4 regions of the Arthrobacter sp. HS15c genome follow, and region 4 is predicted to be linked to each of the others. Evidence: riboswitches for the same ligand, from Rfam matches in the RefSeq annotation. Region 4 holds a riboswitch; each other region holds the start of a gene.
The links. Region 4 has a riboswitch for cyclic di-AMP ahead of ABV518_RS18215 (M23 family metallopeptidase). Riboswitches for the same ligand answer to the same signal wherever they lie in the genome.

Region 1 (2,183 bases), on a different contig from region 4:
GTTCTTCAGGTAGCCGCCGGCGTCGTCCACAGACTTGATCTGGAACGTGTCGATGACCAGACCCTGGTTGGTCATCGAATGCTCGGCTTCTTCCTTGACGGAGGCCGCAAACTGCGCGCGGTCCTTGATGATCGCGTCAACGCTCAGGGTGCCCACGATGGAACGCAGTGAACCCGACAGGGTCTCCTGCGTGTAGTGATCAATGGCGTCCTGCTGGTCAAGGAAACGCTGGGCTGCCTTGCGGACAGAGATCTTGTCGCCGCCGACCTTTACCTGGGCAACGCCGGCCAGCTTGAGCTGGATGCCGTTGTTGGAGATCGCTTCGATGGTGACTTCAACCTGACGCGATGACAGCGAGATGTGGCTCACGCGCTCGGTGATCGGGTTAACGAACGCCCGATTGTTGATGATGACACGGGACTGGTCATCGGAGGTTTCATCGGTGGTGTTCGGATCGCTCTTGCCGGTGATGAGCATGGCCTCATTCGGCTTAGCAAACCGGATGCTCGAAGTGTAGAAGATGAATCCCGCGATGAGCAGGAGGGCAAGTGCGCCCCCGCCGATCAGCATTACTGTCATAGTTCCCCCTATTGATGTGTCAGATCGCCATGGTTGTCGCCGATCCTTGGACCCCGGCGCCATGGGGGACGCGGCATTGCTGAAACAACCCGGCGACGTCCCCCATCGGACCGGGTGCCTTCCATCAAACCTTACGTGCCATTGGTGCTCCAAGGCTCGGCGGGCTTACCGCGGCGCCAGGGTTGGTCAGCCCGCACGCAGGCGCAATCGCAGGCGGACACAAGGTAACTCGCGGTCCGGGTCATTCCTGTTACCTAAACGTGACTTAACGGACGGGTTCGTGTACGGTCTTGGGGTGGCCCATCTGGATCGGGCTGCGTCCGGGCTGACGCCGAGCTCTGCCACATCCCGGACTCCCAACACATTAAGGCAGAGACGGGGGACCCACAGTCTTCGGGCCGCTGCCCAGCGGTCCTTGGGGTGAAGCCGTCACGTTTAACGTGCCGGCCGGTTGACCTCCACCGAACCCGACAGCTAACTCCGCAGGCGTTGAGAGGCAACCATCATGTCCCGTTCGCTTGATCAGTCGCGCCCTTTTCGGGCCGGGCGACACCGCGCAGCTGCTGCGCCTGTCATCACCACTCCACTCACCCCCACGAGTTCCGACGCAGACGTTCCTCATCCCGGGCATGGTTCCACCGAACCGGCGTCCGCCCCGCTGCGGCGACGCAGGGACAGGCGCCCGTCCCTCGATATACCCCCCGCCCCGGAACCAGGACGTCCCTCGGAAACTGCATCTCCTGCAACCGAAGCCCTTCCGGCAATAGCCCCCATAGGTTCCGCTCCGGGAAGCCCACGGAGAGCTGTAGGCCGAGGCAGCCAGCCAGCGTCAGGCATGAGCCCCCAGGTAGCCGCTGCCTTCAGTTCCGACGCCCGGGCCATCCTGAAGAGAGCCGCGTCGGTTCGTGTTGTTGGTCATCGGATGGCCATAGTCGCAGGCTCCCTTGCCGTGCTGCTTGCCGTCGGCACGGCCAGCCAAGCCACCGAGCTGCCCTTCTTCGGCAAGGAGTCGTCCGCCCAGGATGCTCCCGGTGCAACGGACACGACCGGCGCCACGTCGGGAACACAGCCCACCGGCACTAATGGACGCGTGACTCCCCGGCCCGGCGCCACCACTGCCCCGGGCACACCGGGCGCTGCCCCGGCACAGGCCGCCCCAGGCACCGATAATGTGCCCGCTGCTACGGATCCCACTGCCTCTTCCGTGCCAGCCGTCGCCGACCTCCCCATGCCGGTGGACGCTCCTACCCTGGCCGGAATCCTGGCTGACTCCCCCGCCGCGGTTCCGCCCTCACCGACGCCCACCGTGATCCTGCAGCCACCGGTTATTACATCGGCGACACCTGCTCCGCCAGCGTCTGCGGCGGCGGCCACACCGGCGCCCACGACGACGCCTCCGGCGACCACACCCACACCGACACCGACACCGGTCGGCGCGTCACCCGCTCCCTCGCCCACTGGTACCTCTGCACCTTCCGATGAAGGGGACGGCACCACCGAAGAAGCAGTCGAAACCCGCTCGTATGCCAGCGGCCGCCTGGCGTCCTATGGATGGGGGCGGAACAGATGAATGCCCTGAACGCGCTGTGGGACACGTCAACAAA
Region 2 (2,183 bases), on a different contig from region 4:
GGTGGAGGCGGCGGATCGCGGCCTCGAGGCTCTGTTCCGCGTTATAGACAGGGACAGCCACCTCAAGGACAGGTACTCCGGGCAGGACATCAACAGGGTGGCAGCGGGACTCGGCTGCCGGCGTCGCGGGCAAGGGGGCGGTCCGCTGCGGTGCGCGTTGCGCCTGGCCTGTAGGTGTCATGCATCAAGGATGGCGTCCGGTGTTGTGAGCGCTTTAGGCCATGGCTGTGAAGCTGCTGTGGAGGCGGCGACGCCAAAAGCAGCAGGCCCTGAACCGGGGGATTCAGGGCCTGCTGCCTGCGTTGGTCGGAAGCCGGAGACGCCGGCTTAGTACCAGTTGTGCGACAAGTGGAAGTTCAGGGCACCGCACGGCGACTGGTAGCGCTCCTGGATGTAGTTCAGGCCCCAGTTGATCTGAGTGCGGTAGTTGGTGAGGTAGTCCGCACCGGCGCTAGCCATCTTCTCGGCGGGCAGCGACTGGACGATGCCGTAGGCGCCGCTGCTCGCATTGGTGGCCGTGGTGGTCCAGTCGGATTCCTTGGTCCACAGCGTCTGCAGGCACTGCATCTGGTCAGCGGACCAGCCATAGCTGGCGAGCTGGCCGGCAGCGTAGGCCTGGGCTCCGGCCGGATCGTTGACGGCCACCACGGGGGCAGGCGCCGGTTCCGGTGCAGGAGCGGGGGCAGGTGCCGGTGCCGGCTCGGCGGCCTGCGGTGCAACGCTGATCTCAGCCGGTGCGGGTGCCGGGGCGGGCTGCGCCTGGATTTCGGCCTTCTCGAAGCTCAAATTGGACTGGATGTCGGCGGCAGCGGATGCTTCGGGCGACGGCTGGGTTTCGCTGGCGGCTACCGGAAGGCTGGACTCAGAGGCCTGGCCAGCGGCACCCACGCCGATGAGCAGGGCACACGCAGCGGTGAACACGGCTGCACGGCGACCCAAAGACGGGATTTTAGCCAGCCGGGACGTGGCCTTTGCGGGTGCCGGTGCTTCCGCTTCAGCGAGCCTGCGGCGGCCGTGGGAATGTGTTGACCCGCTCTGCGGGCGTGCTTCTACCTTAAATTCAGACATGATGAATCGCCTCTCACACCTGCGGAGTTAGCTGTCGGGTTCGGATGAGGGCATCCGGCCACACGGAAACATCACGTGCTGGCTTCACCCCAAGGGCATCAAATGCCCGGGACTCTGGGTCCCCCGCCTCTGCCTGGTCAAGCGGAATCCGGGAAGCGGCAGAGCTTGGCGTCCTCCGGACATGCGGCCCAATAGGGAACCGCACCTAATCGACGGTACAGGAGCCTGGCGATTAAGTCACATTTTGGTAACAGAGATCACGACGCCGGTGCGTTGCCTTGCATTGATCACGAAACCACTGGCAGGCGCAGGGCGAACTCGGTCCGGCCCGGCCGGGACGTCACCTCCACGCTCCCGCCGTGGGCCTCCACGATGGACTGGACAATGGACAGGCCCAGGCCGCTGGTGCCTTCCGACGCCGCGGCTCCGGCAGACGGTGCCGCGCCCGTGCGCGCCGCGTCTGCGCGGGCAAACCGGGCGAAAACGTGGTCCACGAATTCGGCCGGGATCCCCCCGCCGTCGTCCGTCACCGTCACCACGGCACTGCCGTCAGCGGACCTCATCACGGCCGTGGTCACCGTAGTGCCGGGAGCCGTGTGCTTGCGGGCGTTGGAGAGCAGGTTGACCAGCACCTGGCGCAGCTGCGAGGCGTCGCCGTTGACCGCCAGTGGCTCGTCCGGAAGTTCCAGGTGCCAGTTGTGGCCCGGTGCGATGACTTTCTCGTCGCTGACCGTCTCGACCACCAGTTGCGTGAGGTCCACTTCGCTGAGTTTCAGCGGCTGGCCCTCATCCAGCCGGGCAAGCAGGAGCAGGTCCTCCACCAGGGTGGTCATGCGCTCGGACTGGCTTTGAACCCGGGCCAGCGACTTCCGCCCATCCGGGGTGAAATTCTCGGTCATCCGCATCAGCTCGGTGTAGCCGCGGATCGCCGTCAGCGGGGTACGCAGCTCGTGTGATGCATCGGCAACGAATTGCCGTACCTTGGTCTCGCTCCGCTGCCTCGCCTGCAGCGCACTGGCCACGTTGTCCAGCATGAGGTTCAGCGCGTGCCCTACGCTGCCCACCTCGGTTCCGGGGTTGGAGTTCGACGGCGGGACGCGCACCGCGAGTGCCAC
Region 3 (2,183 bases), on a different contig from region 4:
CGCTGCTGCCCCTGCTCCATGAGGACCAGGAGCAGGCCGTTGCGCTCGCAGTGGAGTCCCTGGGCGGGTTCCGGAAGCTATACAGCGCGGCATGGTCCGCCGGGATGACATCCAAACTTGGGCTGGACGCGGACGACGACGCAGTATCCCCGCTGGTGAACGACCTGCTGGGACTGCTTGAGGAGGGACAGGTTGATTACACCTCGTTCTTCCGGAGCCTCGGTTCGGCAGCCCGGGGCACGCCTGACGCTGTCCGGGCCATGTTCGCGGACCCGGGAGCATTCGATGCATGGGCCAAACGATGGCTCGCCCTGGAACCGGACGCGGGCATGATGGATCGGGTGAACCCCGCCTACATCCCCAGGAACCACCTGGTGGAAGAGGCCCTCGCCGCCGCTACTGCAGGCGACCTGGACCCGTTCCGCCGCCTGGTGGACGTCCTGGCGAACCCATACACCGAGCGTCCCGGCCTGGAACGCTACGCCGGTCCCGCCCCTGCTGACTTCGGGAGCTACCGGACCTTCTGCGGGACCTGAGCGAACACCAGGGATGGACGACGGCGGCGCGCGGCTGGGTGCCGCCCGCCGCCGTCGGGCATGGCCGGATCACGCTACGCGGACGAAGGATGCCCCCGCGAGCCAGCTGAGGGAGTGGACTTCGGTCTTGTAACCGTCCACGCCACCGCTGACGACCTGGCCGTTTCCGGCGTAGACGCCCACATGGCCGGCCGTGATGACCAGGTCACCGGCGGCAGGAGTACCCACCACCGTGCCGTACGCGAAGAACTGGGTTGGCGCCAGGTCTCCCACGCTCTTGCCAACCGAGCGAAGTGCCTTCTCCACCATGGCGGTGCAGTCCTGCTGGACGCCGAGCTGAGAATAGGCTGACCCGAGGATGGCCGCGCCGAGTGAGCCGGACGGGGCCTGGACTACCGGTGCGGACGTGGAGGCCAGCTGGACGCCTGTGTTGGCCGGAGCCGTGGGGGCTGCTGCTGCCTTCGCCACGGGAGCCGGTGCGGTGTAGCCTGCGCCCGGGATCTGGATCTGGTCGCCGGGATAGATGATGGTGGTCATCGTCAGGCCGTTGACCGACAGGACGTCGTTGAGGGCAACGCCGTAGGACGCGGAAATGGCGCCCAGGGTGTCGCCGGACACGACGGTGTAGACGGTTGCAGCCGCTGCCGGAGCAGGGGCCGCTGCAGGCGCAGCCACGGGAGCTGCTACCGGAGCGCTGGACTGGCCCTGAACATTGACGGTCCCGGAAGTGTCGGGTCCGTGGACGCCGGCCTGTGCGGGGGTGCCGACGCTGAAAAGCAGGCCGGATGCCGCAACAGCAACAAGTGCAGGCCGGCCGAACGCCAGTGCGCGGGCTTTGGCTGTTGAAGACGTGCCGACGAGGGCTGTGGGGCGGATAGCAGTCGCACGATGGCGTGCGGCAGTGAAGTTCTTGGACATGGATGATCGCCTCTCCCATGCCTGCGGGGTGAGCTGTCGGGTTCGGGTCGGAGACACCCGGCCGGTTACGGCTCCGCACGGGACGGAGCGATACCGACTTAACCCCAAGGCTTCGAAAGAAGCCGTGGAAACGTGGTTCCCCCGTCCCTGCCAGTGGAATGCGCTGGGGTCCCGGGTCAGTGGCAGGGCTCGGCATACTGACCGGAATGTCCCGGCTTGGGCCGGGGCACTGCACGACCATAACCAGCGCAGGATAGGAATGTCACATTCCGATAACGGAATGTAGAGTGCAAGGCCACCTGATGATTTCGCCGGTTCCAGCGGCTCGGGAGATAGGCGCCGCAGGTCAGGCTCGAATCCGTATATGCCGGAAGGGCTCATCCGGGTGTGTCGTGATTCACAAACAAAAAATAGGCTTGGGCGGTGATTGTGACGCAACAATTCGACGAAGCCGTGATATAGGACATTTCGAGCCTGCGTGCAGGGCCATGTTGATGACGCCCTGATACTTCCGGCTCACGGCCCGGTGAACCGGGATCTCTGCTGGGTAACAATGTTTGACCGTGAACGACTTATTGGGCGTTTTGCCCGGTAAGCTCACCAACTATGTCCCGGTTTGCTCACAGAATGAGGCTGCCCGCCCTCGCGGGGGTGCTGGCCGTCGCCCTGATGGGGTCGGCTGCCTTGCTTCCTTCATACGCCGCCGACGACGCACCGCCGGGTGGCTAC
Region 4 (2,183 bases):
GCGGGAACCGGCACCGTCATAGTCCAGCCATTGAGACAAGCCTCCGGCGGCCCAGGAATTATCCGGACAAACTCAAAATAGGCTAAGCTTTTCAACGGACTACGTCGCTGTCGGTACGCGATACGGTGGGACAACGCAAGGTACTGCGCTCGAGGAGCTGAGCTGGATGACGGATCTGATCGATACCACGGAGATGTATCTTCGGACCATTTTGGAGCTTGAGGAAGAGAACATCGTTGCTCTTCGCGCACGCATCGCCGAGCGGCTCCGACACTCCGGGCCCACGGTGTCCCAAACCATCGGCCGGATGGAACGTGATGGCCTTGTGGTGGTCTCCGGAGACCGCCACCTGGAGCTGACGGAGGCAGGCCGCAAGCGGGCCACGGAAGTCATGCGCAAGCACCGGCTGGCCGAGCGCCTCCTTGCGGATGTCATCGGCTTGGACTGGGCTTACGTGCATGACGAGGCGTGCCGCTGGGAGCACGTGATGAGTGAACGCGTCGAGCGGCGCATCTACGAACTGCTGAACCACCCCACGGAATCCCCCTATGGCAATCCCATCCCCGGCCTCGCGGCCCTGGGCGGCCAGGCGTCGTCGCCCTTTACGGACGGCGTGATTAATCTCCTCGAAGCGATGAAGGGCTACGGCCCGGGCTCCAACGTGGTTGTCAGCCGGCTGGCGGAACCGATCCAGGTGGAGCCGGAGTTGCTCATCCAGCTCGACGAGGGCGGGATCCGGCCCGGCGCTGCGGTATCACTGGAGCGCGTTGGCGACTACATTTCGGTCCGGGTTGCCGGGATCGAAGGGGCGCTGGAGCTCCCGCCGGAAGTCGCCGCGCACGTATTTGTATCCGTCGCCTGACGCCTGTCCAAAAGAGGCGCCGAACCGGGGTGTTTACCCCATTCGTTGGGGTTTACGCAAAGATAACGGAATTGTTACTGTCCGGCTTAATCGCCTATAGTTAACGCCAAGCGTCGATACAAAAGCGTTACCTGATCTGGAGCCGAGCTCTGCCAGCAGATCGGGGTACGAGTCACCAACTGGCAGAGGCGGGGGAACCACAACCGGCGGTCGCAAGGCCGCCTTGGGGTGAAGTCCGTCAGCAGCAAGCCTCTTCCAGCGAAGGATCCTACGGGATATCTCTCTGCGCCGAAGCTTGCTTACGGCGGACCGGGTCTTTGAACTCTCTGACCCGAATCCGACAGCTAACTTCGCAGGCTTTCCAGAGAGGAACCGTTCTTGACCATGCAGAATTCCAGGGGCCGCCGCCGTGCGGCAGGCCCCGCAGCAGCGCCCCGCGTTGCCGCAGCAGTGGCCGCGGACAGGCCCCGGGATCCACAGCGCGATGCGCGCCGCCGCCGGGGCCCTTTCCGGCAGATCACCGATTTCGCAGCCGCCAGCGGCGTAGGCCAAAAGGCCGGCATCGCCCTAGCGGCCACCGGCCTGGTCCTCACCGTCACGGTGCCGGCCACCAGCCCCGTGCTGGCCACGCCCGACGCCGGCCAGCAGGCTTCGGCTGTTTCCGCAGCTCCACAGCCTGAAATCTCTGCCGAGGCAGCCGCAAGAATCGACTTCAGCCGCTCCTCCGTAGTCACCCAGGGTGATCCCGACGGCAAGCTCAAGCAGCTCCTGAGCGCCCAGTCGGCGGGCTCGATCACCAGGGCCGCATCCGCAGGCAGCCTGGGCGCCCCGCTGGCAAGCCTGGTCACGGCCTCCCCGTTCGGCTACCGTGTCAGCCCCATCACTGGCGGTACGGGCGACTTCCACCGCGGCCAGGACTACGTGGCCCAGTGCGGCACCTCGGTCCTGGCGGCGGCCAGCGGCACCGTGACCTTCGCCGGATGGCACCAGTACGGCGGCGGCAACCGCGTGGTGGTGGATCACGGTAACGGCCTGGAAACCACGTACAACCACCTCTCGTCGTTCAACGTCAAGGTAGGCCAGACAGTCAGCCGCGGCGACGTCGTGGCCCTCAGCGGCACCACGGGCGCCTCCACCGGCTGCCACCTCCACTTCGAGGTCCAGGTCAACGGTGAAGTCGTTGACCCCACCGGCTGGCTCTAGCCAAAATGATGGCAAACTCTCACATTCGCATGACATGCCGTGACCTGAATGTGACATTCGCTCCGAACTCCTGTACCGTCTAACTTGCGTCAACTTTTCCGAAGTTGACGTTCTTGAG

Region 1: another riboswitch for cyclic di-AMP. It lies ahead of ABV518_RS20630 (hypothetical protein); the one in region 4 lies ahead of ABV518_RS18215 (M23 family metallopeptidase).
Region 2: another riboswitch for cyclic di-AMP. It lies ahead of ABV518_RS12225 (hypothetical protein); the one in region 4 lies ahead of ABV518_RS18215 (M23 family metallopeptidase).
Region 3: another riboswitch for cyclic di-AMP. It lies ahead of ABV518_RS20600 (LysM peptidoglycan-binding domain-containing protein); the one in region 4 lies ahead of ABV518_RS18215 (M23 family metallopeptidase).

What each region holds. Positions count from the first base shown of each region.
Region 1 is NZ_JBFOHM010000013.1:151,617-153,799, forward strand. Features, by position in the region: gene ABV518_RS20625 (flotillin family protein) at 1-579, opposite strand, end outside; cyclic di-AMP (ydaO/yuaA leader) riboswitch at 899-1,082, shown strand; gene ABV518_RS20630 (hypothetical protein) at 1,415-2,149, shown strand.
Region 2 is NZ_JBFOHM010000006.1:283,021-285,203, forward strand. Features, by position in the region: gene ABV518_RS12220 (glycosyltransferase) at 1-181, opposite strand, end outside; gene ABV518_RS12225 (hypothetical protein) at 328-1,068, opposite strand; cyclic di-AMP (ydaO/yuaA leader) riboswitch at 1,074-1,232, opposite strand; gene ABV518_RS12230 (sensor histidine kinase) at 1,356-2,183, opposite strand, start outside.
Region 3 is NZ_JBFOHM010000013.1:145,145-147,327, reverse strand. Features, by position in the region: gene ABV518_RS20605 (YdiU family protein) at 1-536, shown strand, start outside; gene ABV518_RS20600 (LysM peptidoglycan-binding domain-containing protein) at 606-1,454, opposite strand; cyclic di-AMP (ydaO/yuaA leader) riboswitch at 1,458-1,659, opposite strand; gene ABV518_RS20595 (coiled-coil domain-containing protein) at 2,082-2,183, shown strand, end outside.
Region 4 is NZ_JBFOHM010000011.1:55,653-57,835, forward strand. Features, by position in the region: gene ABV518_RS18210 (metal-dependent transcriptional regulator) at 167-862, shown strand; cyclic di-AMP (ydaO/yuaA leader) riboswitch at 993-1,236, shown strand; gene ABV518_RS18215 (M23 family metallopeptidase) at 1,247-2,065, shown strand.